Regions from separate parts of the Amycolatopsis sp. NPDC023774 genome, predicted to be linked through region 2. Evidence: riboswitches for the same ligand, from Rfam matches in the RefSeq annotation. Region 2 holds a riboswitch; each other region holds the start of a gene.
What was found. Region 2 has a riboswitch for S-adenosylmethionine ahead of AB0F91_RS29050 (aminotransferase class V-fold PLP-dependent enzyme). Riboswitches for the same ligand answer to the same signal wherever they lie in the genome.
Positions count from the first base shown of each region.

Region 1: it holds a riboswitch for S-adenosylmethionine, as region 2 does, so the genes downstream of both, AB0F91_RS01970 (ATP-binding cassette domain-containing protein) here and AB0F91_RS29050 (aminotransferase class V-fold PLP-dependent enzyme) in region 2, are expected to answer to the same signal.
Region 3: it holds a riboswitch for S-adenosylmethionine, as region 2 does, so the genes downstream of both, thrC (threonine synthase) here and AB0F91_RS29050 (aminotransferase class V-fold PLP-dependent enzyme) in region 2, are expected to answer to the same signal.

Region 1 covers NZ_JBFAAJ010000001.1:385,202-395,337, forward strand. The annotation lists gene AB0F91_RS01955 (transglycosylase family protein) at 1-292, shown strand, start outside; gene rsmA (16S rRNA (adenine(1518)-N(6)/adenine(1519)-N(6))-dimethyltransferase RsmA) at 328-1,167, shown strand; gene AB0F91_RS01965 (TetR/AcrR family transcriptional regulator) at 1,158-1,742, opposite strand; SAM riboswitch class I at 2,130-2,220, shown strand; gene AB0F91_RS01970 (ATP-binding cassette domain-containing protein) at 2,435-3,445, shown strand; gene AB0F91_RS01975 (4-(cytidine 5'-diphospho)-2-C-methyl-D-erythritol kinase) at 3,694-4,662, shown strand; gene AB0F91_RS01980 (ABC-F family ATP-binding cassette domain-containing protein) at 4,700-6,493, shown strand; gene AB0F91_RS01985 (fatty acyl-AMP ligase) at 6,561-8,249, shown strand; gene AB0F91_RS01990 (DivIVA domain-containing protein) at 8,429-8,794, opposite strand; gene pth (aminoacyl-tRNA hydrolase) at 8,975-9,568, opposite strand; gene AB0F91_RS02000 (50S ribosomal protein L25/general stress protein Ctc) at 9,579-10,136, opposite strand, start outside.
Region 2 covers NZ_JBFAAJ010000017.1:16,750-26,885, forward strand. The annotation lists gene AB0F91_RS29030 (RluA family pseudouridine synthase) at 1-647, opposite strand, end outside; gene lspA (signal peptidase II) at 644-1,213, opposite strand; gene AB0F91_RS29040 (hypothetical protein) at 1,325-1,516, opposite strand; gene AB0F91_RS29045 (hypothetical protein) at 1,477-1,953, opposite strand; gene AB0F91_RS29050 (aminotransferase class V-fold PLP-dependent enzyme) at 1,976-3,319, opposite strand; SAM riboswitch class IV at 3,359-3,473, opposite strand; gene AB0F91_RS29055 (phosphoenolpyruvate hydrolase family protein) at 3,553-4,374, opposite strand; gene AB0F91_RS29060 (Tm-1-like ATP-binding domain-containing protein) at 4,376-5,587, opposite strand; gene AB0F91_RS29065 (PLP-dependent aminotransferase family protein) at 5,673-7,043, shown strand; gene AB0F91_RS29070 (potassium/proton antiporter) at 7,045-8,523, opposite strand; gene AB0F91_RS29075 (helix-turn-helix domain-containing protein) at 8,659-9,414, opposite strand; gene AB0F91_RS29080 (penicillin-binding transpeptidase domain-containing protein) at 9,458-10,136, opposite strand, start outside.
Region 3 covers NZ_JBFAAJ010000011.1:151,918-162,053, reverse strand. The annotation lists gene rpsT (30S ribosomal protein S20) at 237-497, shown strand; gene holA (DNA polymerase III subunit delta) at 914-1,885, opposite strand; SAM riboswitch class I at 2,019-2,152, shown strand; gene thrC (threonine synthase) at 2,166-3,431, shown strand; gene AB0F91_RS23600 (ComEC/Rec2 family competence protein) at 3,456-5,852, opposite strand; gene AB0F91_RS23595 (ComEA family DNA-binding protein) at 5,852-6,601, opposite strand; gene AB0F91_RS23590 (nuclear transport factor 2 family protein) at 6,784-7,230, shown strand; gene AB0F91_RS23585 (oxidoreductase) at 7,270-8,094, shown strand; gene AB0F91_RS23580 (helix-turn-helix domain-containing protein) at 8,108-8,671, shown strand; gene AB0F91_RS23575 (DegV family protein) at 8,694-9,542, opposite strand; gene octT (diglucosylglycerate octanoyltransferase) at 9,547-10,136, opposite strand, start outside.

The DNA.
Region 1 (10,136 bases), on a different contig from region 2:
GAAGATCCTCAAGGTGGGCACGATGAAGCCCGCCGACCCGGCGATCGGCGACGGTTCCGCGTGGGACCGCATCGCGGCGTGTGAGGCCGGCGGCAACTGGTCGATCAACACCGGCAACGGCTACTACGGCGGCCTCCAGTTCGACAAGCGCACCTGGGACGCCTACGGCGGCGACGCCTACGCGGCCTACCCGAACCAGGCTTCGCGTGCCCAGCAGATCGCGATCGCCGAGAAGGTCCGCGACGCCCGCGGTGGCTACAGCGCTTGGCCGGTCTGCGGCAAGCGGGCCTGAGTTCCGCGTTTCCCGCGGCTCGGTAGGCTTCCCCGGTGGTTGAACTGCTGGGGCCTGCCGAGATCCGCGGGCTGGCGGACGAGCTCGACGTCCGGCCGACGAAAAAGCTCGGCCAGAACTTCGTGCACGACCCCAACACGGTTCGCCGCATCGTCGAGCTGGCCGGGGTTCAGCCGGGCGACGTCGTCCTCGAGGTCGGCCCCGGGCTGGGGTCGCTGACGCTGGGACTGCTCGACGCCGGTGCGCGTGTGGTGGCCGTCGAGATCGATCCGAAGCTGGCGGCGCGGCTTCCGCGCACTGCCGCCGAACGCGCCGCTTCCGTCGCGGATCAGCTGACCGTGGTCGGCGCCGACGCGTTGCGGATCAGCGCGGCGGACCTGCCGGCCGAGCCCGTGTCGCTGGTGGCGAACCTCCCGTACAACGTCGCGGTCCCCGTCGTGCTGCACCTGCTGGCCGAGCTGCCGTCGTTGCAGCGCGGGATGGTGATGGTCCAGACCGAGGTCGCCGACCGCATGGCCGCCGGTCCCGGCAGCCGCATCTACGGCGTGCCCAGCGTGAAGCTCGCTTGGTACGGCCCGGCGCGCAAGGTCGGTGCCGTGCCGCGGTCGGTGTTCTGGCCGGTGCCGAACGTCGACTCGTCCCTCGTGGCTTTCGAACGTGGCACTCCCGTGGAGGGCGTTGAGCGGCAGCGGCTGTTCGAGGTCGTGGACGCCGCATTCTCCCAGCGCCGCAAGACACTGCGCGCGGCCCTCGCCGGCTGGGCCGGTTCGGCCGATCGCGCGGGCGAGCTCCTCGTGGCGGCCGGCATCGACCCGAAGACGCGCGGCGAACAGCTCGACGTGCACGACTTCGTGCGGCTCGCGGCTCAAGCCTGAAAGAGCCGCGCCAGGTGGTAGTCCAGCGTCGCGAGGACTTCGGGTGGGGTGAAACGGCCGTGCAGGATGTCGAGACCCAGGCCCGTGAAGCCCGCGACCAGGAGGTTGGCCTCCTGCCGTGGCTGGACGCCGGGCGGGAGAGCCGCGCGGCGCAACAGGCTGGTGAGCAGGTCCTCGATCGGCGTCTCGGTGTGGAGAAAAACCTTCGCCAACGCAGGGTCGCTGTGGGTGCGGCTGAAGTACGCGCGGTGGACGCGTAGTGACAGCTCGCGCTCGGCGTCCAGCGGGAGCAGCTCGGTGAGCAGCGTCCGGACCACGCCGCGCACGCTCTGGTCGACCTGCGCGGCGATGCGGGCCTGCGCGCGCTGCTCGCCGCGTTCGTGCAGATAACGCAGGGAGAGCACGAGCAGGTTGTGCTTCGTCTCGAAGTAGTACTGCACCAGCCGCAGCGACACGCCTGCCTCGGCGGCCACCTCGCGCATGCTCACGGAGTCGAGTCCGCGTTCGGCCGCGATGCGCCACACCGCCGTCGCGATCTCGCGCCGGCGCTGCTCGTGGTCGACGCGCCGCGCCATGGTCCTCCTCCGCTGTTGTGGTACGACTGTATCCGATACACGCGTATCATCAGCGGTGTGACGCAAGTCCGGAGTCGGCTCGCGGACGGGAGTGGGTGTCCGGCCGGGAAGACGCGGTGTCTCGCCGTGGCGAACTACCTTGCCGAACCGTCATTTACCCACGCGCGCGCCACTCCCGGATCATCGGGCCGGAATCGCGGCTCCACCAGGGTTCGGCAGCGTCCACAGTGGAATTGGTGGCCGGATTCGCCGCGCGGAAGAGATTCGGTGCCGGAGCCTTCGGGGTCCACGATGTGGCTACGAGTGTCCCGGTATCCGGGCACCACCACTCGTGTGATCTGCACCAACGCGCTTGCGTTCACCCAGTGGGATCGGCTTTACTCAGAAAGTCCATCCCGAGCGACTGAGAGACCTGGCTCGCCGAAGTCGCAGCAACCACTCCCCATGGGGCAGGTGCTACAGCCAGGACCGATGGAGGCTGTTTCCGATGCAGAGGGTAGCCCGCCCGCTCCTGTTGACCCGGCGGCGCGTCGTCGATGAAGGTCGCCGCACGGTATGTGCGTGTCGACGCTCCACAGTCATCGCCTGATCTTTTCTTACGCAATTCTGCGCACCGTCCGAAAAGGACGGTGATTCGGTGACGCCCGGCGCGCCTGGAAACGGTGCTGCGCCCACTGCCTGGAGCTCTCTTCGTGATCACTGTCGAAAACGTGTCCAAGTCCTTTCCCCTCAACGGAAATCCGGTCGCTGCGCTGCGTGATGTGAGCGTCGACGTGCAGGCCGGTTCCCTCTTCGGCGTGGTGGGCCCCGCCGGCTCCGGCAAGTCCACGCTCGCCCGCTGCATCGCCCTGCAGGAGCGCCCGGACCGAGGTGTCGTACGGCTCGACGGCCTCAACACCGGTGCGCTCGACGGCCGACGGCTGCGGGAGGTCCGCCGTCAGCTGGGTGTCGTCGGTACGAAGCCGGAGCTGCTCGCCGAGCGCACCGTCGCCGGCAACATCGCCACGCCGCTGGAGCAGCTTGGCGTCGACGGCCCGCAGCGCAAGAGCCGCGTCGGCAACCTGCTCGACCTCGTGGGCCTCACCGCCCGCGCCGCGCAGAAGCCGGCCGACCTCACCCCCGGCCAGCTGCGCCGCGTCGCCGTGGCCAAGGCGCTCGCCGCCGGCCCGGCCGTGCTGCTCGCCGACGACCCGACCGCCGGCATCGCCCCCGAGGAAGCCGGTGCGGTGCTCGCCGTGCTCGACCGGGCCCGCGCCGAGCTGGGCACCACCGTCCTGCTGACGACCCCCGACGCCGGGGTCGTCCGCCGCGTCTGCGACGACGTCGCGGTGCTCGAAGACGGCGTGGTCGTCGAACGCGGTCACGTGCTCGACCTCATCGCCTCGCCGGGCAGCTGGACCGCGCAGGCGGTGCTGCCGGCAATCGAGACCGCCCGCGCGCAGGCCGCGAAGTACGACCGGTCCGCCGACGTCGTGCTGATCGGCTTCGCGTCCGTCGGCGCCCTGCTGCCCGAGGCGGCCGGCCGCTTCGACGTGGAGGTCGCCACCATCGGCGGCGGTCTCACGCGCATCGGCGACACCCCGATCGCGCGTTTCCGCATCGGTGTCCGCGGCGAGCGGGCCGACGCGGCGCTGGCGTGGATCGCCGACCGCGGCGCCCACGTGACGCCGGCCGTGCGGGCTGCGCAGAGCGTCGCCGCCTGACCCCACGCCCCTGAGCCGTCCGTCTGGCCCACCGGCCTGACCCAGAGCGCCCCAATGCGGCGTTCGGTGCGCTCAACGCACCGAACGCCGCGTTGGGTGCGTTGAGCGCAACCAACGCCACAGTGGGGCGGGTGGGACAGGGGTCCGGGGGGAGGGCGCGGGCGTCCGGAAGGTTGGGACCGCCGTCCTGAGAACGACTGTTTTCTCCTGGTGGGGAGCCCAGGCGCCGGGCCACGTAGGCTTGACGGGTGCTCGCCGTAGTTCCACCACCAGTCACCGTCCGGGTCCCGGCCAAGGTCAACCTGCACCTGGCCATCGGTGACCTGCGCGACGACGGTTACCACGACCTGGTCACCGTCTTCCAGGCGTTGTCGCTCACGGACGAGGTGACCGTCGCGGCCACCGACGAGCCGGGGCTCGAGGTCTTCGGCGAGGGGGAGGGGTTGGTGCCCACCGACGCCACCAACCTCGCCTGGCGCGCGGCTCAGGAGCTCTCCGCCTACGCCGGTCGCGCCGAGGGCGACGACCCGAAGGTGCGGATCGTGCTCCGCAAGGGTATCCCCGTCGCCGGTGGCATGGCGGGCGGGAGCGCCGACGCGGCGGCGACACTCGTCGGCCTGGCCTCGCTGTGGAAGCTCGACGTGACGCGCGACGAGCTGGCCGCCATCGCGGGCAAGCTCGGCAGCGACGTGCCGTTCGCGCTCTACGGCGGCACCGCGCTCGGCACGGGCCGCGGTGAGCAGCTCGTGCCGGTGCTGTCGCGCCACACGTTCCACTGGGTGCTCGCGTTCGACACCGAAGGCCTGTCGACGCCGAAGGTGTTCGGCGAGCTCGACCGCCTCCGCGCCGACGGCAACCCGCCGCGCATCGGCTCGCACACGCCCGTGGTCGAGGCCCTCGCGTCGGGTGACCCGCGCCAGCTCGCGCTGCTGCTGGGCAACGACCTGCAGGCGGCGGCCGTGTCGCTGCGCCCCGGCCTGCGCCGCACGCTGCGCGCGGGCGTGAACGCGGGCGCGCTGGCCGGCTGCGTGTCCGGCTCGGGACCCACGTGCGCGTTCCTCTGCGCCGACGCGCAGGCCGCCGTCGAGGTGGCGGCCGAGCTGTCCGGCGCCGGCGTCTGCCGGACGGTGCGCGTCGCCCACGGCCCGGTGCCCGGCGCCCGGCTGGTCGGCGGCGACGACGCACCCCGTGGCGCGCCACCGCGCGTGCACGCCTGAACCTCTAGTCCACTGTGGAAAGGATCGGCTGAATCGGATGGCCAACCTGGTCAACCTGGAGTCGGTGAGCAAGTCGTACGGCGTGAAACCGCTGCTGGACGGCGTTTCGCTCGGCGTCGCCGCAGGACAGCGCATCGGTGTGGTCGGTCTCAACGGAGGCGGCAAGACGACGTTGCTGGAGGTGCTCGCGGGTCTGAGCGAGCCGGATTCCGGTCGGGTGAGCCATGTTCGTGACCTGCGCATGGCCGTCGTCACCCAGCGAACCGAGCTGCCTTCGGGCAGCACGGTCGGCGACGTCGTGCTCGAACGCTATGGCGCGGAACACGAATGGGCCGCCGACGCGCGCGTGCGGTCCATTGTGGACGGGCTCGGCATCACCGCCATCGGGCTCGACACGCCGACCGCGAACCTCTCCGGTGGCGAACGCCGTCGCGTCGCGCTCGCCGCGGCGCTGACCGGCGAGCTCGACCTCGTGGTGCTCGACGAGCCCACCAACCACCTGGACGTCGAAGGTGTCCGCTGGCTGGCCGACCACCTGCTCGCCCGCCGGATCGCCGTGGTGGTCGTGACCCACGACCGGTGGTTCCTCGACACCGTCGCGGGCCTCACGTGGGAGGTCGCGAACGGGCGCGTCGAGCAGTACGAAGGTGGCTACGCCGACTGGATCTTCGCGCGGGCCGAGCGGGCGCGCCTGGCCGCGACGGCCGAGGAGAAGCGCCAGAACTTGGCGCGCAAGGAGCTGGCCTGGCTGCGCCGCGGCCCGCAGGCGCGCTCGTCGAAGCCGCGCTACCGGGTGGAAGCCGCCGAAGCGCTGATCGCCGACGTGCCGCCGTTGCGCGACTCCGTGGAGCTGATGGCGTTCGCCAAGCGCCGCCTCGGCAAGACGGTGCTGGAGCTGGAAGACGTGACGCTCAGCGTCGGCGACCGGACGCTGCTCGACCACGTGACGTGGCGCATCGGGCCGGGTGACCGCGTGGGTCTCGTCGGCGTGAACGGTTCGGGCAAGACCTCGCTGCTCAAGCTGCTGGGCGGTGACATCGAACCGGAAACCGGGCGGCGGGTCGAGGGCAAGACGGTCGCGCTCGCGCACCTGCGCCAGGAGCTCGACGACCTGCCGGGCGACCTGCGCGTGCTGCAGGCGATCGAGCAGGTGGCCGGGCGCGTGGTGTTCGGCAAGCAGGAGATGACGGCTTCGCAGCTGGGCGAGAAGCTCGGCTTCCCGGCCGAACGGCAGTGGACGCCCGTCGGTGATCTGTCGGGTGGCGAGCGGCGCCGGCTGCAGCTGTGCCGGCTGCTCATGGCCGAGCCCAACGTGCTGCTGCTCGACGAGCCGACCAACGACCTCGACATCGACACCCTCCAGCAGCTTGAAGACCTGCTCGACGGCTGGCCCGGCACCATGGTCGTGGTCTCGCACGACCGCTACCTCGTGGAGCGCGTCTGCGACACCACCGTGGCCCTGTTCGGCGATGGCCAGGTGACGAACCTGCCCGGCGGCATCGAGGAGTACCTCGATCGCCGCACGAAGCTGCGCGAGGCGACGCCGCGGCGCCGTGACATGGCGCCGGGGCGGGGTGCGTCGGCGGCTTCCGGGAAGGCCGAGACCAAGCGCAGCAACGCGGAGATCCGGGCCGCGCAGAAGGAGCTCGGACGGCTGGAGCGCAAGCTCGACCAGCTGGCCGCGCGCGAGGAGAAGCTGCACGCGGCGCTGCTCGAGGCGGCCACGGACCCGGACAAGCTCATCGCGTTGAACACGGAGCTGAAGGGCGTGCACGCGGAGAAGGAAGACGTCGAGGCGAAGTGGCTGGAGACGTCGGAAGCGCTCGAATGACGGCTTGATCGGTGCTGTTCGCGCCACCGCGGGCAAGCGTTGACACCCAGACAGTAATCTGTCGCGCATGAGTCGGTTCGTGGACACGCTCGTCGAGACGGCGACGGGGCGGGGTCAGCAGCGCGGCATGGTCACGGGCGAGCCCAAGGAGCCGGTGCGCCGGACTTGGGCCGAGGTCCACGACCAGGCCAAGAAGATCGCCGGAGGCCTGGTCGCAGGCGGGTTGAAGCCCGGGAGCGCGGTGGCCGTGCTGGCCGCGGCGCCGGTGCTCATCGCGCCCACCGTGCAGGCCGTGTGGCTGGCCGGCGGCAGCGTGACGATGCTGCACCAGCCGACGGCGCGCACGGACCTCGCCGAGTGGGCCGAGGACACGGTCAAGGTGCTGGGGATGATCGGCGCCGGGCTGGTGGTGCTGGGCGAGCCGTTCGACCAGCTCGCGCCTGTGCTGGCCGAAAAGGGCATCGAGCACCGCCTGATCACGGAGCTGGCCGAGGCGGAGCCGCTGGGCGAGGTCGTGCCGACCGACGAGGGCGACACCGCGTTGCTCCAGCTCACCAGCGGTTCGACGGCCGACCCCAAGGCCGTGCGGATCACTTACGGCAACCTCTACACCAACGTCAAGGCCATGGTCGACCGCGCGGAGTTCGACTTCGACGTCGACGTGATGGTGTCGTGGCTCCCGACGTTCCACGACATGGGCATGGTCGGCTTCCTGACGGTGCCGATGACCTTCGGCGTCGAGCTGGTGAAGATCACGCCCGTCGAGTTCCTGTCCGGCCCGTTGATCTGGCCCGAGCTGATCTCCAAGTACAACGGCACCACCACTGCCGCGCCGAACTTCGCGTACGCCATCGTGGGCCGCCGCATGGCCCGCGTCGAGGACGACAACGCCTACGACCTGTCCAAGCTCCGCATCGCGCTCAACGGCGCCGAGCCGATCGACGAGACGGCCGTGCGGACCTTCGTCGACGCGGGCGCCCGCTTCAAGATGCCGGCCGAGTGCGTGTTCCCGGCGTACGGCATGGCCGAGGCGACGCTGGCGGTGTCTTTCGCGCCGCTGTTCACCGGTCTCACGCTGGACGTCGTCGAGGCTGACGCGCTGGAGGCGGACGACCGCGCCGTCCCGGTCCCCGAGGGCGACCCTCGACGGGGCACTGACGCCGTGCGCTCCTTCGCCGTGCTGGGCCGCCCGCTGGACGGCCTTGAGGCGAGCATCGTCGCCGCTGACGGTTCGCTGCTGGGCGACCGCGAAGTCGGCGAAATCCGCCTCCGCGGCCCGGCCGTCACCCCGGGCTACCTCACCGTCGACGGCCCCCTCGACACCCAGGACGCCGACGGCTGGATGAAGACGGGCGACCTCGGTTACCTCATCGACGGCCAGATCGTCATCTGCGGCCGTCGCAAGGACGTCATCATCATGGGCGGCCGCAACCTGTACCCCACCGACATCGAACGCGCGGCCACCTCGGTCGAGGGCGTACGTGCCGGCAACGCCGTCGCCGTCCGCCTCGACGCGGGCAGCCGCCGCGAACGCTTCGCCGTCGTCGTGGAGTCCAAGCTGGCGGGCGACGCGGAGGCCGAACGCGCGCTGTCGAAGCAGGTCGCCGCTCGCGTTCGCGACGCGGTGGACATGCGCCCGTTCGCCGTGGTGGTCCTCCCGGCCGGCAGCCTGCCCAAGACTCCGTCGGGCAAGGTCAAACGAGCTGCGACTGCGGTGCAGTACGCGGACAAGATCGCCCACAACGCAGAACACTGACGCCGGCTTCGACCGCGACGAACACGGAACCGGCCCGCTCACCACACTGAGCGGGCCGGTTCCGTGTTCTCGGGGCTTGGGAGTCCGGAGGGCGGGGTTGTTTCAGGAAGAAGGAGGAAAGCTGAGCAACCGGCCGGGAAAGCGCCGCGGGGGAACGACGCCGTCAAAGCCGAGAAGACTTACCGGTCCTGGAAGGACTCGGCGTTCTCCGTCACCTCCGGACGCGGTGCCCGGGAGGCTGTCGCCTCGTGCTCGTCGCGTGCGCCGGGGACGGCGGGAGCGCGTCGGCCGGACAGGTCGGCCAGCTGTTCCTCCACGGCGTCCAGGAACTGGTCGACCTCGCGTTCGTCGTAGCCGCGCTTGCCGATCAGCGGCTTGTTGAACATGACGTGGTGAACTTCGGCCGCGGTCAGGTCGTCCTCTTCGGCGATCGTTTTCGCGATGCGCCGCACGAACTCGTCGACCTCCTGTTTGGCATAGCCGCGGCGGCCGATCGGGGCGTTACCGAAGGTGACCTCGATGAGGTCCTCGGCGGTGAACGACATGAAACATTCTCCGATTCAGGGTCGGTGTGCGGACTCCCGCATTCCGTCCTAACCGGTCACCGGGGCGCCGGGAAGCCCGCACGCGCCGGACGACTCGATCAGGGCCCCATAAGCCGCCCATCGAGTGAGCAAAAACTACGCAGCGCCACTCATGATCACCAACAGAGCGCAACCGGCCGATCAACCTGCGTGAAACTCGTTCTGGGCCGCGGTGAGCCCCTTCGAGAGCAGTGCTTCGGCCGCATCCGCGGCCACGGAGATTTCGAACGGGAGCTCCTTGCGCTCGACCGTCGAGAAGTCCTTCAGCACGAAATCGGCGGGGTCCTGGCGCCCCGGCGGACGGCCGATGCCGAACCGCACGCGGTAGTACTCACGCGTGCCGAGCGACTTGGTGATGGAGCGCAGGCCGTTGTGCCCGTTGTCGCCGCCGCCGAGCTTGAGCTTCAGGGCGCCGAACGGCACATCGAGCTCGTCGTGCACCACGACGACGCCCGAGGGCTCGACCTTGAAGAACCGGGCGGCGCCGACCACGGGACCGCCGGAGAGGTTCATGAACGAACGCGGCTTCACCAGCACCACGCGACGGCCTGAGAGTCGCCCCTCCAGCACCTCGGCGCCGCTCTTGTGCGCCTTGAACTTGCCCCCGATGCGGGTGGCCAGCTCGTCGAGCACCATGAAGCCGACGTTGTGGCGGTTGCCGGCGTACTGGGGCCCGGGATTACCGAGGCCGGCGAGCACGATCAGCTCGCCGGCCCCAGGCAGGTCTTCACTCACGGAAGTGAGTTTATTCGGCGTCCCCGGCGGGAGCCTCGGCGCCTTCGGCGGCGGCCTCTTCGTCGCCGGTCTCTTCACGCTGCGGCTCGTTCACGGCCACGACCAGCGCCTCGGCGTCGGTCACCAGGACCGCGCCCTGCGGCAGGGTGACCTGCGCGGCGGTGATCTGGGTGCCGATCTCGAGACCCTCGACGGAGACCTCGATCTGCTCCGGGATGTGCAGCGCCTCGACCTCGATCTGGAGGGTGTCGAGGTCCTGGTTCACCAGGCCGCCCGGGCCGGCGGTGCCGGTCACGACCACCGGGATGTCCACGGTGACCTTCTCGCCGCGGCGAACCACGAGCAGGTCGACGTGCTCGATGTAGTTCTTCAGCGGGTGGACCACGATGGTCTTGGTCAGCGCCAGCTCACTGGAGCCCTCGAGGTCGAGGGTGAGCACGGCGTTGCTGCCGTTCTCGCGGACCACGCGGGCGAACTCGAGGGCCGGCAGCGCGAAATGCCGCGGGTCCGAGCCGTGCCCGTAGAGGACCGCGGGGATCTTGCCGGCGCGACGGGTGCGCCGCGCGGC
Region 2 (10,136 bases):
ACCACCTCGTAGTGCGTCACGCTCGGGCGCCCGCCCGCGACCACGGCGAACTTGTAGTCGTGGCGCGGGTGGCGGTCGATCGGCGCGTCGATGGTGCCGCGCGTCGGGTCCGGGTGGCCCTGGACCACGGCGTGGTAGCCCTTGTCGACCGTGCGCTCCTTGAACGCGCGCTTGAGCACCGTGTACGCGTGCTCGCTCTTGGCCACCACCATCACACCGGTGGTGCCCGCGTCGAGCCGGTGCACCACGCCCTGGCGCTCGGCGGCGCCCGACGTCGAGATGCGCAGGCCCGCGGCGGCGAGCCCGCCGACGACCGTCGGCCCGGTCCAGCCGGGGCTGGGGTGCACCGCGACGCCCACCGGCTTGGAGATCACCACGATGTCGTCGTCGTCGTGGAGGATCTTCATGCCCGCCACGGGCTCGGCGATGACCTGGATCGGGGACTCCGGCTCCGGCAGCGTCACTTCGAGCAGGCCACCGGCGGTCAGGCGGTCGGACTTGCCGGCGGGCCGGCCGTCCACCAGCACGTCACCGGCCTCGGCGAGCTCCGCAACGACCGTGCGGGACAGGCCCAGCAGCTTGGCGAGGCCGGCGTCGACGCGCATGCCGTCGAGCCCGTCGGGGACGGGCAGCAGGCGCGCGGTCACGCGGTCTCCTTCTTGCTGTTCTTGTCACGGGTCGAGGTGCCGTCGTAGTCCTTGCCCAGCAGCGACAGCAGGACGATGAGCACGCCGCCGCAGCAGATCGCGGAGTCGGCGATGTTGAAGATCGCGAAGCCCTCGCCGTTGGGGGCGAAGGCCGAGATGAAGTCGATGACGTGGCCGCGCAGCGGGCCGGGGGCCCGGAAGATGCGGTCGGTGAGGTTGCCGAGCGCGCCCGCGAGCACCAGGCCGAGGCCGATGGCCCAGCCGACGCTGCGCAGCCGTCGCGAGAGCCAGATGATGGCGACGGCCACGGCCGCCGCGACCAGTGCGAGCACCCACGTCATGCCCGTGGCCATCGAGAACGCGGCGCCGGGGTTGCGGATCACCTGCAAGTAGATGAGGCCGCCGAGGATGCGCACGGGCTCCTTGCCTTCGAGGTTGGCCGCCACGAGGTTCTTCGACACCAGGTCGATCGCCCAGATCAGGGCCGCGACCGCGAACACCAGCCCGACCCGGCGCTTGGGCAGCACCACGGGCGCCTTCTCGGCGGCGGGCTCCTCGGGAGCCACGTCGCCGGTCACCGCCGGTTCGGGGGCATCGGCGGGCTTCGCGCCTTCGGACAGGCCGGGTTCGGACGAGGAGGACTCGGTGCTCACATCCCCATTGTCCACGCCCCGGGCTCACCCGGTCGCGGCGGCAGGCCGTGACCGCCACTTCGCGGGTCCGGCGACCACGGCGAACGCCGTCGCCAGCAGCATCGCGCCCGACGGCACAACTCCGCCGAGACCGGGCAGCACCACGGCCGCTACCAGGGCGAAGACCACCGCGACCACTAGCACGACGGCGCTGCGCTCGTACCACGCGAGCACCACCAGCCCCAGCGTCGCCAGCGCGGGTCCGCGCACGTCGGGCGTCGAGGTCGAGCCAGCCGAACGCGACCAGGTCCAGCACCGGCACGGGGAGCACGCCCCCGGCGAGGAGGGCGGCGAACCGGCCGGTGCTCGAGGCGGCCCCGGCGCGCGTACCCGGCCAGGACGAGCGCCACCACCACAGCGAGCGCGATCGGCCAGCCGAGCGCCGTCGCGTACGTCGACGGAAGCAACGGCACCTGGTCCTGCGTGAGGAACTGCAGGCCGCCGGGACCGGGGCCGAGCAGTCCTCCCGGAACCCGGTGCACCGGACCCGAGTACAGGTCGACGAACACGCCGTGCGCCCCGTGCTCGGCGGTCACGAGCTGCACCGCGGCCAGGATCAGCTCGGCGAAACCCAGCACCGCCAACGGAACCCAGAACCCCCACGCTCTCCCCATGCGGGGAGCCTAGCGAGCGGGCTCAGGCGCAGAACGGCGGAAGCTCCCGCGGGTCCCCCACCGGCGCCCAGCGGCCGTCGACCTTCGTGTACTCCCAGCGGGCGCCGCGGGCGACGATCTGGCGCAGCGCGAGCACGAGGCGGTCCACGTGCTCCTCGGTGCTGCCCAGGCCGAGGCTCACGCGCACGGCCTGCTGCCCGTCGCGGCCGCACTCGCCGATGAGGCGCTTGGTGGCGACGTGGGCGCAGAACGCGCCGTCGCGAACACCGATGCCGTATTCGGCCGAGAGGACCGCGGCGAGCCAGCCGGGTTCGAAGCCGTCGACGACGAAGCTCACCGTGCCCACGCGGTCCACCGGCGCGTCGAACAGGCGCAGCTCGGCGCAGCCGGGCACACCGGCCAGGCCCTTGCGCAGCCGTTCCAGCAGCGTGGCCTCGTGCTCGCCCACGGCGGCCCAGTTCGCGGCCAGCCGCTCGCACGCGACGCCGAGCGCGTACACGCCGACAGTGTTCGGCGAGCCGGCCTCGTGCCGCTCGGCGCCGGTGTTCCACACCACGGCCTCGGGGGTCACGAGCTTCGTCGCTCCCCCGCCGGCGAGGTACGGTTCGGCGGCGCGCAGCCAGTCGGACCGGCCGATGAGCGCACCGGCCCCGAAGGGCGCGTAGAGCTTGTGCCCCGAGAGGGCGACGTAGTCGACGTCCAGCTCCCGCAGGGAGATCCGGCGGTGCGGTGCGAGCTGCGCGGCGTCCAGCGCCACGCGGGCGCCGTGCTTCCGGGCCACGGCGGCGATCTCGGCCACCGGCAGCAGCTCACCGGTCACGTTGGACGCTCCGGTCACCACCACGAGCCGCGGCCCCTCGGGGCAGGCGGCGAGCGCTTCGTCCACAACGGACACCGCGGCCAGGCGCGTGCGCGGCAGCTGCACGCGGCGCACATTCGGGCCCCGCCAAGGCAGCAGGGCCGCGTGGTGCTCGGTGTCGAACACGACCACGGACGTGCGCCGCGGCAGCGATCGCGCCAGCAGGTTGAAGGAATCCGTGGTGTTGCGCGTGAACACGACGGTGTCGGTGGCGCGCGCGTCGACGAACCGGCGCAGGATGTCGCGCGTGCGCTCGTAAAGGCGCGTGGATACCTGCGAAGCGAAGCCCGCGCCGCGGTGCACGCTGGCGTACCAGGGCAGGAACTCGTCGACCGCGGAGCGGACCGCGTCGAGACACGGCGCGCTCGCCGCGTGGTCGAGGTTCGCGTAGCCGATCTCGCCGCCGGTCACCAGCGGCACTCGCAGCGCCGCGCCCGCGACGCCGGGAATGCCCTGCGGCGCAACGGGTTCGGTGTTTGCAGCGGTACGGTCCAGAGCGAGTGTCATGGCGGTGCCTCCTCGGCAGTCCGGGGGACCCCGGCGAGGGGCCCGCGCTTGCCTGCCGCACAACGCGACCGGCCCGGTCTTCACCCGGGGCACCCCACCGCGGTAGGAGGGTTGCCGGCCAGCAAGCCGGGGCTGAACGCTGGCACTCATGACCTGTTGATGAAGGTAGCCGAACGACGCCCGGTGACGCCAGAGGTGTCCCGCGAGCTGAGACGGCGCTCACAGACCGGCGATCACCGCCGCAGCGCGCGGAAGGCCTCCGTCTGCTCGCGGATCGCGCGCTCGGCCGGGAGCCGTTCGATCGAGGAAGCGCCGAAGAAACCGACGATCCCCTCAGTGCGGTCGAGCACGTACTGCGCGTCCGCGGGCTCGGCGATCGGGCCGCCGTGGCACAGCACAAGCACGTCCGGGTTCACCCGCTTGGCCGCGTCGTGCATCACCTGCACACGGGTGACGGCCTCGTCGAGCGTGACGGCCGTCCGCGCGCCGATCGTGCCGCTGGTGGTGAGCCCGAGGTGCGGCACGAGCACGTCGGCTCCCGCGCGGGTCATGTCGGCGGCCTGCTCGGGGTCGAACACGTACGGCGCGGTCAGCAGATCGCGTTCGCGGGCCAGCGCGACGAGGTCGACCTCCAGGCCGTAGCCCATGCCGGTCTCTTCGAGGTTCTGGCGGAACACACCGTCGATCAGCCCGACGGTCGGGAAGTTCTGCACGCCGGCGAACCCCATCCGCTTGAGCTCGTCGAGGAACGGGCCCATCAGGCGGAACGGGTCGGTGCCGTTGACCCCGGCCAGCACCGGTGTGTCGCGCACGACCGGGAGCACCTCGCGCGCCATGTCCACGACGATGCCGTTGGCGTCGCCGTAGGCCAGCAGCCCGGCGAGCGACCCGCGGCCGGCCATGCGGTAGCGGCCGGAGTTGTAGATGATCAGCAGGTCGATGCCGCCCGCCTCGGCGGCCTTGGCGGACAGGCCGGTGCCCGCGCCGCCACCGATCACAGGCCGGCCTTCGGCCACCGCGGCGGTGAGCCGGGCGAGCGCTCGTTCGCGGTCCACGTCAGGACCTCCCTTCCCCGATGAGCCGGTGCAGTTCCCGCGCGGCGGCCGCACCGAACCCGGCGTCGTTGATGGCTTCTTCGCGCCGTGTCACGGTCGCCGTGCCACCGGACAGCGCTTCCGTGAGGTGGGCGAACAGCTCGGCGTCGGCCGCCGGGTCGTGGAACGGGCCGTCCGGAACGTCCACAGCGGACACTCCGCCGAGCGGCAGGAACACCGAGACGGGCCCTTGCGCCGCCCGGAGTTTGCGTCCGAGCAGCGTGCCCAGCCGAGCGGACTCCTCCGGGGTCGTCCGCATCAGCGTGACGGTCGGGTTGTGCACCAGCAGGTTCCGGTCCGCGAACCGCTCGGGCACGGTGTCGGCCGGGCCGAAGTTGACCATGTCGAGCGCGCCGACGCTGACGACCTGCGGCAGGCCCGCGCGCCCGGCCGCCTCCAGCCGGTGCGGGCCCGCGGAGAGCACGCCGCCGACGAGCTCGTCGGCCAGCTCCGTCGTGGTCAGGTCGAGGACACCGGCGAGCAGGCCGTCGGTCACGAGCTTCTCCATCGCGCGGCCGCCGGAGCCGGTCGCGTGGAACACGAGCACCTCGTAGCCGAGCTGTTCCAGCTCGGCGCGGGCCTCGTCGGCGGCGGGTGTGGTGACGCCGAACATCGTCACCGCGACCACGGGCCGATCGGTGGTTTCGCGGCCGGTGTCGTGGTGGCGGGCCATGGCGGCGATCGCGGCCGCCGCGTTGCCCAGCACGGTCTTCGACACCGCGTTGAGCCCCGCGATGTCGACCACGGAGTACATCAGCGTCACGTCGGTCTCGCCCACGTACGGGCGGACGTCGCCGGACGCCATGGTGGAGACCAGCAGCTTCGGCACGCCCACCGGCAGCTCGCGCATCACCGCCGCCGCGATCGAGGACCCGCCCGAGCCGCCGACCGCCAGGACGGCGTCGACGCGGCCCTCGTCGAACAGCCGCCGGACGGTCACCGCCGCACCGCGCGCCATCGTCTCCACGGCTTGCCCGCGATCGCGGGAGAGCGAAGCGAGGTCGACGCCCGCGGCGCGGGCCACCTCGTCGGCCGGCACGTCGGCTCCGTCCGACCGGACTGAACCGGCGTCCACCAGCAGCGTGTGCACGCCGTCGACTTCGAGGCGGGTGCGCAGCCAGTCGTATTCGGCGTGTTTCGTGTCGAGGGTGCCGACGAGGCAGACCGTGGCCATGTCCGCCATCGTCGCCCCGGCCCGGGCGCGGCCGCTGGGCCAGTTCGCCGGAAGTGGTCCAAACTGGCTGGTGAAGGAGGCGCCCATGCACCGGGTCACGGCCGCCGAACTGGTTCGGCTGCTCGGCGCCTGGCGCGGCGGCGCCCCCACGCTCCCCGCCGCGCTCGCCGCCACACTGGCCGAGCTGGTCGACTCCGCCGTGCTGCCCGAAGCCGCGGTCCTGCCCGCGCAACGGCCGCTCGCGCGAGCGCTGGGCGTCTCCCGGGGCACGGTGACCTCGGCGTACGACCAGCTGGCGGCCGGCGGGCGGCTCACGGCCGAGGCCGGCTCCGGTTCGCGGGTGCGCCGGCGCCAGCCCGGTGGCCCGGGCGTGCCGGGTGGCCGGCTCGTTTCGTTCACCGGCTCGGCCGCCCCGGCCGACCTGTCGAGCGGTGCCCTGCCCGGCTCGGCCCTGACCGCGGACGCGCTGGCCGCGCTCGGCCCCGCCGACCTGGAGCCCTACCTCGGCACCGACGGCTACTTCCCCGCCGGCATCCCACGGCTGCGGGCCACGATCGCCCGGCTGCTCACCGACGACGGCGTGCCCACCGCCCCGGAGCAGGTCCTGGTGACCGCGGGCGCCCAGCAGGCCGTGTGGCTCGTGGCGAACACGCTGGTCACGGCGGGCGACCTGGTCGTGGTCGAGGAACCGAGCTACCGCGGCGCGCTCGAAGCGTTCGCCGGGGCCGGGACCCGGCTGCGGGGCATCCGCTGGACCGCCGACGGGATCGACCGCGACCAGCTGCGAGCGGCGCTGCGCCGCTCCCCCGCGCTGCTGTACTGCCAGCCGTCCGTGCACAACCCGACCGGTGAGCGCATGCCCGCGCCCGCGCGGCGCGAGCTCGGGAAGCTGATCACCGCCGCCGGCCTGCGCACGGTGGAGGACCGCAGCAGCGCCGACCTGGCGTTCCGCGGACCGGCACCGGGGCTGGCCGCGCACGTGCCGCCGGAGCTGCTGGTGAGCATCGGCACCGCGTCGAAGCTGTTCTGGGGCGGCGTGCGGATCGGGTGGATCCGCGCGGACGCGCCGACGGTCGCGCGGCTGACCGAGGCTCGCAAGGCGATCGACCTCGGCTGCTCGGTCGTCGACCAGCTGCTGGCCGCCGGGTTGCTGCGCCGTGTCGCGGAGGCCCGCGAGGCGCGGCGCGCTCTGCTCGCCGCGCGCTGGGAGTCCACTGTGGACGTGCTCGGCCGCGTGTTCCCGCACTGGCGCTGGACGACGCCGGCCGGCGGTACCGGACTGTGGGCCGACACCGGCGAAGACGCCGTGCGCCTGGCGCAGCGCGCCCTCGTCGCCGGGGTGAAACTGGCGCCAGGGCCCGCGTTTTCGGTCTACGACGGCTTCCGGACCCACCTGCGGCTGCCGCTGTGGCACGCGCCGCGGAACCTGGAGCCCGTGCTCGCCTCGCTGCGGTGACTCAGCGGCCCAGCTCACCGCGCCAGCGCGCGAGCCGCCCGGCCCGGTCGACAGCGCGGATCCGGCGCTCGGTCGCGTCGCGGACCCCGGCAGTGGTGACCACCAGCAGCTGGTCGTCCTCCTGCAGGCGGCTGGTCTTCTGCGGCGTGAACCCGGAGCCGTGACGGACCACCAGGCTCACGGTGGCGCCGGCCGGAAGGCCGAGCTCGGAGATGTACACGCCGTGCAGCTTCGAGCCCTTCCGGATGCGCACCTGCAGCAGCTCGGCGCCGAGCTCGTCGAGCGGGGCGGCGTCGACCTCGATCTCCTGGGCCTCGGCGCTCTTCGTGAGCCCGAGCCCGCGCGCGAACGGCCCGAGCGTCGCCCCCTGCAGCAGCGTGAGCACGATGACCAGCACGAACACGGCGTCGACGAGCCGTTGCGCGCCGGGCAGGCCCTGCGAGAGCGGGATCATCGCGAGCACGATCGGCACGGCTCCGCGCAGGCCCGCCCACGAGAGGAAGGTCTGCTCCCGCCACGGCAGCCGGAACGGCAGCAGCGAGATCACCACCGACAGCGGCCGCGCGAGCAGCAGCACCACCGCGCCCGCGACGAGGCCGGGCACCAGTGCCTCCAGCAGCCGGCTCGGCGACGCGAAGAGCCCGAGCAGCACGAACAGTCCGATCTGCGCGAGCCAGCCGAGGCCTTCGGCGAACGAGAGTGTGTCGGAGCGGTGCGGCAGCTTGGAGTTGCCCAGCACCAGCCCCGCGACGTACGTAGCGAGCAGCCCGGACGCGTGGGCCAGCTGGCCGGAGGAGTACGCGAGGATGCACACGGCCACCGTCGCCAGCGGGTAGAGGCCGGTGGCCGGCAGCGCCGCCCGGCGCAGCGCCATCGCGCCCAGCCAGCCGAACAGCAAGCCGAGGACGAGCCCGGCGGCGAGCTCGTAAACAACCAACAGCGGCAGGGTCCAGTCCACTGTGGCACCCGACGCGAGCGCGATCACCGCGATGTACGCGGGCGCGTCGTTGACGCCGGACTCCAGCTCCAGCGCGCCGACGAGCTTCGGGCGCAGCCCCACCGAACGCAGCACCGAGAACACCGCCGCCGCGTCGGTCGACGCCAGCACCGAACCCCACAGCAGCGCGAGCCGCCAGTCGAGCCCGAGCAGCCAGTGCAGCGCCGCGCCGGTCACCGCAATGCTCACGACCACGGCCACTGTGGACAGCAGGATCCCTGGCCCCAGCGAGGGTTTCACGGCCTGCCACCGCGTGGTGAGCCCGCCTTCGGTGAGGATCATGACGAGCGCGGCGAGCCCGAGCGACTGCGTCAGGCCGGGGTTGTCGAACTGGATACCGATGCCCGATTCGCCCAACGCCACGCCGATGCCGAGGTACAGCAGCAGCGAGGGCAGGCCCAGCCGGATCGACACGCGCACGGCGACCACCGACGCGAGCAGCACCACTCCGCCGACGCCGAGCACCAGGGGAAGCTGGTTCATCTCCGCCCCTCCCGGTCGCCGTGGGCTTCCAGAATAGTGAGACGGGGGCGTTCACTCGTTCGTGCACCGCTGGACAACTCGGACAAGTGGTGTGTTATCAATCCGGCCCAAGGCAGGCGGGCTCGCGACCGGACTTCACCGATTCGTGCAACCATTCCCGCCGTGACTGTGGTCGGATGGATGACCAACGGCGCTGCAGGACACTCGGCTGCCACCCAGTGTCGCCAGATCGACACCGAGCGCCGCGAACGGATTCTCCCCGGCCGGCCTCAACCGCACCGCGCGCTGCCGGTCCCGGGTCACCCACCCCGCGTCGACGGCCCGCGCCAGGATCGCCGCGGGCACGGCGCCGGCGAGGTGGTCGCGCCGCTCCGTCCAATCCAGACAGTCGCGCAGCAGCGGGCGCCGCCCGCGCTCCGGCACGGCGACACCGAGCTCGCCGAGCACCTCGCGCCCGGCCGCGGTCAGCGTCAGGCCGTCGCCGGTGTCGACGATCCCCTTCGCGATCAAACCCTCCCGCAGCGCCACACCGACGGTGCCCGCGAGGTGGTCGTAGCAGCTGCGCGCGAAACTCAGCCGCTGCGTGCGCAGCGTTGCCTTCAGCCCGACCGGTTCGCGATGCTCGGCGTGCTGCGCCAGGTGCTCGACGAGCTCGGCCACGCGCGGGTCGGCAATGCGGACGTACGCGTGCCGGCCCTGCTTCACCCGGGCGACGAACCCGGCGTCGTGCAGCCGGGTGACGTGTTCGCTGGCGGTCGACACCGCGATCCGCGCCGCCGCGGCCAGTTCCCCGATCGTCCAGGCGCGCCCGTCCAGCAAGGCGAGGCACATCGTCGCCCGGCTCGGGTCGGCGAGCACCGCGGCCACCTCGGCCAGCGCGACGGTCTCCATGCCCCCACCGTAGGAGCCCGACGCTTCGGCCGGCGCCGAAGCGCTACTTCACGCCGGCGAGGAACTTCGCGCCGAGCGTCACGGCCGGGCCGGAGTCGTTGCCGCCCTCCAGGAACACGCAGAACGCGACGTCGCCGCGGTAGCCCACGAACCAGCCGTGCGCCTCGGCGCCGTCACCGAACTGCGCGGTGCCGGTCTTGCCGTACACGGTGCCCGAGCGCGCCAGGCCGGTCGCGGTGCCGCCCGTGACGACCTCGCGCATCATCGCGCGCACCGAGGCCAGCACGCTCGCCGGCGGCGCTCGGTAGCCCTCGTTCACAGTCGTGGCCGACGAAGCGTCCAGCCACAGCTTCGGCGTCACCGCCTTGCCCGCGGCCACCGTCGCGGCCATCACCGCCTCGCCGAAGGGACTCACCTGCACCGTGCCCTGGCCGATGCCCTCCTCCACCTGCTCGTCGGCGCTGCCGGCGGCACCGACCTTGCCCATCTCGGTGGTGAGGCCGGGGATGTCGAAGTCGGCGTTGAGGCCGTACTGGCTCGCGGCGCCGGCGAGCGCGTCCGGCGGCAGCTGCGAGGCGAGCTGGCCGAAGGAGGTGTTGCACGAATGCGCGAACGCGCGGTGCACCGTGGTGGTGCCGAGGTCGAAGCCCTCGTTGGAGATCGTGCGGGTGCCGATCCGCGCCGTGAGCGGGCACGCCACCTGCGAGTCCTTCGTGACGATG
Region 3 (10,136 bases), on a different contig from region 2:
GCGTGGCGGTGCGGCGGGCCGGCAGCGGAACCCTAGGCACTGCGGTTTCCACGGTAGCCGAACCGACCACTCCGGGCCGCCCGAGGGGGCCGCGAGCAGGCCTGTTAGGCTTTCCCGTCGTTGCCGTGCGGCATTCCGTCAGGGAGGAAACCCGGCCGCGCCTGTCTGTACTCCAGGCGCCCGGAGCCACTTCGACGCGGCAGCGACCTTCACCGAGACGAAAGCAGGATGCCTTCATGGCCAACATCAAGTCCCAGATCAAGCGCATCACCACCAACGAGAAGGCCCGTCAGCGCAACCTGGCGATCCGCTCCTCGGTGAAGACCGCGATCCGCAAGTTCCGTGAGGCCGCCGACTCCGGCGACAAGACCAAGGCCCTCGAACTCCAGCGCGACGCCGCCCGCAAGCTCGACAAGGCCGTCACCAAGGGCGTCATCCACGCCAACCAGGCCGCCAACAAGAAGTCGGCTCTCGCGAAGCGCGCGAACCAGCTCTGAGCTGATCGCAGCACCACCCCGCCAGACCTGAAAGAGCCCGGTGACCGCTCGGTCGCCGGGCTTTTTCGTGCGCACTCCCGCACCCCCCTGCGAGCAGCGTTCCCCTCGAGGAGCCGCGGCGACGGCCGCTCGGCTGGCGGATGCCTGTTGCTGAGTCTGCGCACCCACCACCGACCGCCCGGGTCACCTCGCGCGCCGAGGACCCGCTCACCAGCCACGCACCGAAATCGAGGCGCCGCTGCGCACCCAGTCTCGTGCGGCTAGAGCCCGCTCAAAACCACGCGCCGGATCGCAGCGTACCCAGCGACCGCGTGGGTCGCCTCGTGCAGTGGCGACCGTCGGGCGCTTCACTGCTTCCCGAGCGCCGGCTTCGGCCGCGCCGTTCAGCGGGTCGAACTATGCCCGGCCGAGCAGCGTCAGCGTTCGCCCTTGGCGGCGACGACCTCGACGACCGCGCGCTCCAAGGCGTAGTCCGCGTCGGCCGCCACTCCCTTGACCTCGGCGTTCAGGCGGGCGACCACGCGCATCGCCGTGGCGAGGCCGTCCTGGCCCCAGCCACGTGACTGGCCCTGCGCCTTGCGGATCTTCCACGGCGGCATGCCCAGCTCGCCCGCCATCTGGTTCGGGTTGCCGCGGCCGGCGGCGGACACGCGGGCGATCGTGCGCACCGCGTCGGCGAGGGCGTCGGCGACCAGCACGTGCGGCACGCCCAGCTGCATGGCCCAGCGCAGCGACTCCAGGGCCGCCGCGCGGTCGCCGCCCACGGCCTTCTCCGCCACGGCGAAGCCGGTCACGTCGGCGCGACCGGTGTGGTAGCGGCGCACGGCCTGCTCGTCGACCACGCCGCCGGTGTCTGCGACGAGCTGCGTCGCCGCGGAGGAGAGCTCGCGCAGATCGGAGCCGACGGTGTCCATCAGCGCCATCACACCCGCCGCGTCGATCTTGCCGCCGACCCGGCGCACCTCGTTGCGCACGAACGACTCCCGCTCGGCGGGCTTCGTCAGCTTCGGGCACTCGGTGATTTCCGCGCCCGCCTTTTTCAGCGCCGCGGGCAGCGCCTTGGCCGCCTTGCTGCGCCCGCCGCCGTTGTGCACGACCACGAGCACGATCCCGTCGGCGGGCGCCTTCAGGTAGGCCATCACCGCGTCCGCCAGCTCCTGCGAGATGTCCTGCGCGGAGTCGAGTACGATGACCCGCCCCTCGCTGAACAGCGAGGGGCTCACCAGCTCGGCGAGCACGGGCGGTGTGAGTTCGGACACCCGGCTGCGCGTCATCTCGGCCGTCGAGTCCACGGCCCGCGCGGCGTCCAGCGACGCACGGACAGCCCGCTCGATGAGCAGTTCTTCCTCACCGAGGACGAGGTGGAGCGGCGCAGGTGCGGTGGTCACCCCGCCATCTTCTCACCCGCGCCGCCCCGCGCCCGCTCCGGTGATGTGCGCCGCCACCGTGGCACGAGGTGATCGCCATGTCGTACGGTGTACCCGAGGCCGCGCCCCACGAGGCACGCCGACAACTGAACACCGCTCATCCAGAGGGGCAGAGGGAACGGCCCGACGAAGCCCCGGCAACCGGCGTACAGCCTGTCTTCCCGAATTTGCGGGATAGCTGACGACCACGGTGCCAATTCCGGCCCGCTTTTGCGGGGCAGATGAGGAAAGGAACCTCGCGATGACCGTTACCCTCGGCACGACCTCCACCAAGAAGACCCTGGACCTCGGTCCGGCCGTCGAACTGGTGTCGAAGGAAGAGGGCCACCGGCAGCCACTCGCCCCGGAGTTCGTGTCCGCGGAGGACTTCTCGCCGCTCGAGGTCGCCTACGACTTCGGCCGCGTGCGTCGCGAAGACATAGAGGCCGGCCCCAAGAACATCTGGCGCTACAAGAAGCTCCTTCCTGTCCCCTCGACCGTCGAGGAGATCCCGAACACCGAGCCCGGCGGCACCCGCCTGGTGAAGGCCGACCGGCTGGCCAAGGCCCTGGGTCTCAAGTCCCTGTGGGTCAAGGACGACACCGGCAACCCCACGCACTCCTTCAAGGACCGCGTGGTCGCCGTCGCGCTGGCCGCGGCCCGCGAGTTCGGCTTCGAGGTCCTCGCGTGTCCCTCGACCGGAAACCTGGCCAACGCGACGGCCGCCGCCGCGGCCCGCGCCGGCTGGCGGTCGGTCGTGCTGATCCCGAAGTCGCTCGAGCGCGCCAAGATCCTCACCACCGCGGTCTACGACGGTGACCTGATCGCCGTCGACGGCAACTACGACGACGTCAACCGCCTCGCCACGGAGCTCGCCGGCGAGCACCCGACGTGGGCTTTCGTCAACGTCAACGTGCGCCCCTACTACTCCGAAGGCTCCAAGACGCTCGGCTACGAGGTCGCCGAGCAGCTCGGCTGGCGCCTGCCGGAGCAGATCGTGGTGCCGATCGCGTCGGGCTCGCAGCTGACCAAGGTGGACAAGGGTTTCCGCGAGCTCGGCCAGCTCGGCCTCGTGGAGGCCAGCCCCTACAAGGTGTTCGGCGCGCAGGCCACCGGCTGCTCCCCCGTCTCGGCCGCGTTCCGCGCCGGCCACGACGTGGTCCAGCCCGTGAAGCCCGACACCATCGCCCGCTCGCTCGCGATCGGCAACCCCGCCGACGGCCCCTACGTGCTCGACGTCGTCAACCGCACCGGCGGTGCGATCGAAGACGTGAGCGACGAGGAGGTCGTGGAGGGCATCCGGCTGCTCGCGCGCACCGAGGGCATCTTCACCGAGACCGCCGGCGGCGTCACCGTCGCGACCGCGAAGAAGCTCATCGAGGCCGGCAAGATCGACCCCGACGCCGAGACCGTGCTGCTCATCACCGGCGACGGCCTCAAGACGCTCGACGCCCTCGAAGGCCGCATCGGCCCCAAGGCGACCGTGCCCCCGTCGGCCGAGGCCGTGAGCAAGGCCCTCGGCCTCTGACCGCCGGGCCCGCGGGCCGCTTCCCTAGCGGGGCGGCCCGCGCGGCTCGCCCCGGCGCGCCACCGCCGGGCCGCCGTCACCGGGCAGCACGGCCGTGTCACCGTCCACATCGGTCCGCGTCACGAGCACACCCAACGTGCCCAACACGTCCACTGTGGACTTCGCCGGGTGCCCGTAGCTGTTGCCCGCGCCCACGCTGATCATCGCCGCCCGCGCGCCCACCGCCTCGAGGAACTGGGGCAACGAGTAGCGCGAGCCGTGGTGGGGCACTTTCAGCACGTCGGCGTGCAGATCCACCCCCTCGGCCAGCAAGTCGGCCTGCGCGGCCAGTTCCACATCACCGGTCAGCAGCACCTTCCCCGCGGCCGTGGTCGCCCGCAGCACCACGGAACTGTTGTTGATCATCGTGCCGTCCTGCAGGGTGGCCGCCCGCACCGTGACGTAGCGCGGCCCCAGTACGTCCAGCGACAGCCCCGGCCAATCGAGCCGCTGCCCGTCGCTCAGCTCCAGCACCGGAACGTGGTGCGTCGCCGCCTCCTGCGACACCTGCTGCCACGCCCACGCCGGCGCCCGTCCTGGGCCGACGGCGATCGCACCCACGGCCCGGCCGTCGAACACCGACGACAGCCCGCCGATGTGGTCGGCGTGCAGGTGGCTGAGCACCAGCAGCGGGATCCGCTCCACGCCGAGCCGCCGCAGGCACTCGTCCACCGGCCCCGGCTCCGGTCCGGTGTCCACGACCACCGCCCGCCCGGGCTCCGCTGTTGCCAGCACCACGGCGTCGCCCTGGCCGACGTCGCACTCCACCATCGCCCAACCCTTCGGCGGCCAGCCGGGCGAAAGGACCCGCGGCGGCACCACGATCAGCAGCACCGCCACCAGCCCCATCGCCACCAGCAGCCGAGCGCGCCGGAACCGGAACGCGACCACCACCACGACCAGCACCCCCGCCGCGCACACCCCGCCCCACCAGCCACCCGGCCAGGTCAGCACCGCACCCGGCGCGCGGGCCCCGTGCCGCGCGACGGTGATCAGCCAGCGAGCCTCCGGATCGGCCAGGTGCACCAGCACGTGCCCGGCTCCGGGCCACCACGGCCCGACCACCGTGGCCAGCACCCCGAGCACCGTGACCGGCGCGACGACGGGCGCCGCCAGCACATTGGTCACCACCGAGATGAGGCTCACGGTGCCCGCCATGCCCGCGATCACCGGGGCGGTGACCACGAACGCCGCCAACGGCACCGCGATGCCCTCGGCGTATCCCGGCGGAATCCCCCGGCGTACCAGCGAATCCGCCCACCGCGGCGCGAGCAGCACCAGCCCCGCCGTCGCGAACACCGACAACGCGAACCCGAAGTCCGCCGCCATCACCGGATCCCACGCGACGAGCACGCACACCGAGAACGCCAGCGCCGGGAACGCGGATCCACGCCGGCCCAACGCCAGCGCCAGCAGCGCCACCCCGCCCATCACCCCGGCGCGCAGCACGCTCGGTGCCGGACCGACGAGAATCAGGAAGCCACCCAAGCACAATCCCGCAGCGGCCGCCGACACCCGGGGCCCGATGCGCAGCAACCGGCACAACAACAACACCGAGCCGCACAGGATCGCCAGATTTCCCCCGCTGACGGCCATCAAGTGCGTGAGTCCCGACTCCGTGAACTCCTGCTCGACCTGCTCTGGCAACGCACTCGTGTCGCCCAGAACCAGTCCGGGCAACAGCCCCGCCGACTCCTCCGGCAACACCGCGCACAACTCGTGCAGCCCCGCCCGCAACGCCGCGGCCGCCCGCTGCCACCACGGCGCCCGCGTGACCCCGGCCGGAGCGCCCTGCACGTAAACGACCGCGGCCGTCAGCTCACCCCCGCGCGCCGGCGCCAGGCGACCCGATGCCGTGACCTCCTGGCCCGGCAGAAGATCAGCCCACCCGGCCACCGGCGCGAGCAGCAGGACCCGGCCGGTGGACCTCACTTTCCGACCGTCCACAGTGGCTGATTCCACAGTGGCCGATTCCACCCGGGCGTCGATGGCCACCGACCTCGTGCCCGCCTGCTGATCGGCGTAGCCGGCGCTGTGGATCGGCCGTGGTCGTTCTGTGACCTCCACGCGGATTGTGCCGGTTCCCCCGTGCACGGCGGCCTGTCCGAGTGCGTCCTGCTCCGGTCCCCTGATGCGCCACGCCGTCGGCAGCGCCACGACGAGCCCTAGAACCAGCAGCGCGCCGGCCGCTCCGAGCCACCTCCCACGCCGCCGCGCGAGCAATACGGCCGACAAAACCGCGGCCACAACCCCGAAAACCTCGGCCGCCCACCACCCGAGCCGCAGCCCCGCCAGGGTGCCACCCCAGGCAGCCAGTGCTGCCGGGACGAGCCGAAGGTCGTGGTCACGCCACGAGGGCGCGGCTTCCGGTTGGACGAACATCATCCGACCGTCACCTGCTCGCGCAGCTTCTCGAACTTGCTTTCTCCGATGCCTTCCACATCGCGAAGTTGTTCGACGCTGGAGAAGCCGCCGTGCTGGGTGCGCCAATCGAGAATGCGGCCGGCGGTGACCTCGCCGACGCCGGGCAGGGTGTCGAGCTGCTCAGGCGTGGCCGAGTTGAGGTCAAGCTTTCCCGGTGCCGCGCCGGCGCCTGCCGGGACCGAGGACGCGACCGCGATGCCGACGGCGAGCTGTTCGCCGTCGGTGAGCTTGCGGGCGAGGTTCAAGCCGGAGAGATCAGTGCCGGGGTCGGCGCCACCGGCGGCCCGCACCGCGTCGGCCACGCGCGAGCCGGCCGGAACGGTGACGAGACCGGGCGCGCGGACGTGGCCGATCACGCTGATCACCAGCTTCGCGGACGTCGAAGACGCCGGCGCCGCAGCGGACGGGTGAGCCTTCGCGCTCGGCAGCGACGGTGCCACTTCCGTCGCGGGCGATCCGCTGAACACCGCGAACCCCGCCGCGATCAGTACGGCCACAACCACGAGACCCAGTACGACGAGGACTCGAGGGCTTTTCAGCACGCCGGGCAGACCAGGATGGGCCGGGTCGGCGCCGCCGGGCAGCCAGCGCCGAACCAGCCGGCCGCCGGGCCCGACGGTGCGTGGGCCCGCCGCCAACTGATCGGCCAGCCAGGCGAGCCTGGCGTTCACGGGAGTGCCCGGATCACGGGCGGTCTGCTCGAACACACGTGCGACGCTAGGCGCTGATCGACACCGGCCACCAGGCCGAATCCGGCCGCCTGTGGATAACTGCCCCCTTGTGGACAACTCGGCCTCCGCGGTGGCCGAACGCCGGTTCCGGTCGGCGCCCGGTGCCATGCTGACGCCCATCGCCGCCCTCGACGGCGCGCCACAGGAGGGACCCCACCATGACCAACGAAGCCGAGATCCGCGCCCTGATCGGAAACTGGGCCACTGCGGTCCACACGGGAAATCTCGACGGCGTCCTCGCCGACCACTCCGACGGCATCGTGATGTTCGACGTCCCGCCGCCCCACGAAGGGGTCCGCGGGATCGACGCCTACCGCGAGACCTGGCCGCCGTTCTTCGTCTGGCAGGCGGAAGGCGCGACGTTCACCATCCTGGAGCTCGACGTGACCGCGGGGGACGACGTGGCGTTCGCCTGGGCGCTCCTGCGATGCGGCAGCCCCGCCGACCCACCGGACCACCATCTGCGGCTGACCATCGGCCTGCGCAAAATCCAGGGCCGCTGGGTGGTGACGCACGAGCACCACTCGTTCGCCGCCGTCGACGCCGACACTGCCGAAAACGGCCCGGTAGATCCCCCCGGATTGAAAGTGAACGATGACTCATGATAAACCTGAGTCCTGGTTCACTTTCAGGAGGTGTTGGTCTTGGTCCCCAAGGTCGCCCTGGTCACAGGCGCGTCGTCAGGTATCGGGGAGTCCACCGCGCGCGAGCTGCTGGAGCGTGGGTACACGGTCTATGGCGCCGCGCGAAGGGTGGAGCGGATGGCGGACCTCGCCGAACGTGGGGTGCGGACGATCGCGCTGGACGTGACGGACGAAGAGTCGGTGGAGAAAGCCGTGGCAGCGATCGTCGCGGAGTCCGGCCGGATCGATCTGCTGGTGAACAACGCCGGCTACGGCTCGTACGGCGCGGTCGAAGACGTGCGCCTGTCGGAGGCTCGTTACCAGTTCGAGGTGAACGTGTTCGGGGCCGCGCGGCTGATCCAGCTCGTGCTGCCCGTGATGCGGGCACAGCGCTCCGGCCGGATCGTGAACATCTCCTCGATGGGCGGCAAGATCTACACCCCGCTGGGCGCCTGGTACCACGGCACGAAGTTCGCGCTGGAAGGGTTCTCCGACGCGCTGCGGATGGAGGTGCGGCCCTTCGGGATCGACGTGGTGGTGGTCGAGCCCGGAGCGATCGCGACGGAGTGGGGCAGCATTGCCGTGGACCACCTGAAGGAGGTCTCCGGCGAGGGCGCCTATTCGGGCCTGGCAGGGAAGCTGGCGAAGGGCATGAACTCGGGGATCAACGCGCGGCTGATGTCCCAGCCGTCCGTGATCGCGAAGACCGTCGCCAAGGCTGCGACCGCCCGGCGCCCTCGCACCCGTTACGCTGCGGGTTTCGGCGCGAAGCCCTTGATTTTCCTGCGCCGCGTCCTGCCCGACCGCGCTTTCGACACCCTGATCATGAGGGGCCTCGCGAGCTGACCCCGGAGAACCGATGGACCCGTCCCGCCCGCTGCGCGCCGACGCGGTGCGCAACCGCACGAAGATCCTCGACGCGGCGCGGGAGCAGATAACCCGGCTCGGCCCCGACGTCCCGATGGACACCATCGCCGAGGCCGCGGGGGTCGCCGTGGGCACGTTGTACCGGCACTTCCCGACGAAAACCGACCTCGTCACGGCGGTGATCGGCGAGCACAGCCAACTGATCACCGAGGCGATCGAGGCGGCGGCCGAGCGGGTGGCCGGCGGCGCCGACGCGATGACCGAGATCTCGGCGCTGATGAGCCACATCGTCGAGGCGGCGGCCGCCGACCGGGCGGTGAAGGCCGCGGCGCAGAACGTCGGGGCGGAGTACCTCACGCCCGAGCAGGAGAGCCGCAGCCGAGCGGCCACGACGCGGATGATCGAAGCCGCCCAGCGCAACGGCCGGCTGCGCGACGACGTGACGGCCGACGACTTCTACCTGCTCATCCTGACTGCGCCGACGGAGGTTCAGCCGGCGGTGCGGGCGCGGTGGCTTGAGCTGTTCCTTGCGGGCTTCACCACCGGCAAAAGCTGAAACTCTTACCGGCCAGGGAGGATCACCGCTCCCGCTGCACGACCACCCCGAGCACGCCCGGCCCGGTGTGCGCGCCGATCACGGCGCCCAGCTCCGAGACCACGCAGCCGCCGGCGCAGCCGGGCACGGCTTCCTCCAGGCGGTTGGCCAGCTCGACGGCTCGTTCCGGCGAGGCGAGGTGGTGCACGGCGAGCTCGACCGGGCCTTCGCCGGCCGCCTGCACGGCGAGCTCGACCAGCCGCGCCATGGCCCGGTTCATGGTCCGGACCTTTTCCAACGGAAGGATGCGCCCTTCGGACATGTGCAACACCGGCTTCACCGCGAGCGCCGTGCCCAGCAGCGCCGCCGCCGGCCCGATGCGGCCACCGCGGCGGAGGTGCTCGAGGGTCTCGACCACGAAGAGCGTGGACGAGCGCCCGGCGGCGTCGACCGCCGCCGCCTCGACATCGACCGCCGATTTGCCGGCGGTGGCGGCGACCGCGGCGTGCAGCGCGGCGAACCCGAGCCCCATCGCGGTCGTGCGCGAGTCGACCACGCGTACGAGGTCCGGACCGACCTCCTGCGCGGCGAGCACGGCGGCCTCCCACGTGCCGGAGAGCTCTTTGGACAGGTGCACCGACACCACGGACTCGGCACCGTCGTCGAGCGCGGCGCGGAAGACGGTCGCGAACTCGGCGGGAGTGGGCCGGGACGTGGTGACGATTTTGCGCTCCCCCAGCGCTTCCGCGAGCGAGGCGGGCCCCATCTCGGTGCCGTCGTAGGAGACGGCACCGTCGACGAGGACGTGCAGGGGCACCACGCGCACCGAGTGCCGGTCGGCGAAGCCCTCCGGCAGATGGGCGGTGGAGTCCGTGACCACGGCGACCGACACGCCGTCAGCCTACGTGGCCGGGGCGCAAAGCCGGTGTCATCAGCTTCGCCATGGCCGTGCCGACTGCTTCGTGTCCTGCCCAGCCCCAGTGCATGCCGTCGGGGTTGCCCGCGCCGCCGAGCACGTGGTCACCCACGACGGCGGGGAGATCGAGCAGCGGCACGTCCAGCCGCGCGCCCCACGCGGCCATCGCGGCGGCCGCGGCGGGGCGGGCGGTGTGGACGCGGCCGTACGCGTCGGCGCGGTGCACCGACGGCAGCATGCCGAAGATCGGCAGCTCGGGCCGCAACACGCGCAATGCCTCCACGGCGAGGTCGAGGTAGTGCACGGTCAGCTTCGCGGGCAGCACCGCTGGCCGGCCCCGGAGCACGACGGACAACCGCGGCTGCGCGGCGAGATACGCGCCGCGCACGACGCGACGCACACCGTCGGGACGGAGGTAACGCAAGCCGCTGCGGAGGTAGGTCGGCAGGGGCGACGGGAGCGTGTCCATGCTGCCGATCGCCAGCACGACGGCGTCCACGTGGTGCAGATCGGCCCACACGCGCGGATCTCCGGTCAGTGACCACCACACGTCACGCGCGGTCCAGCCGA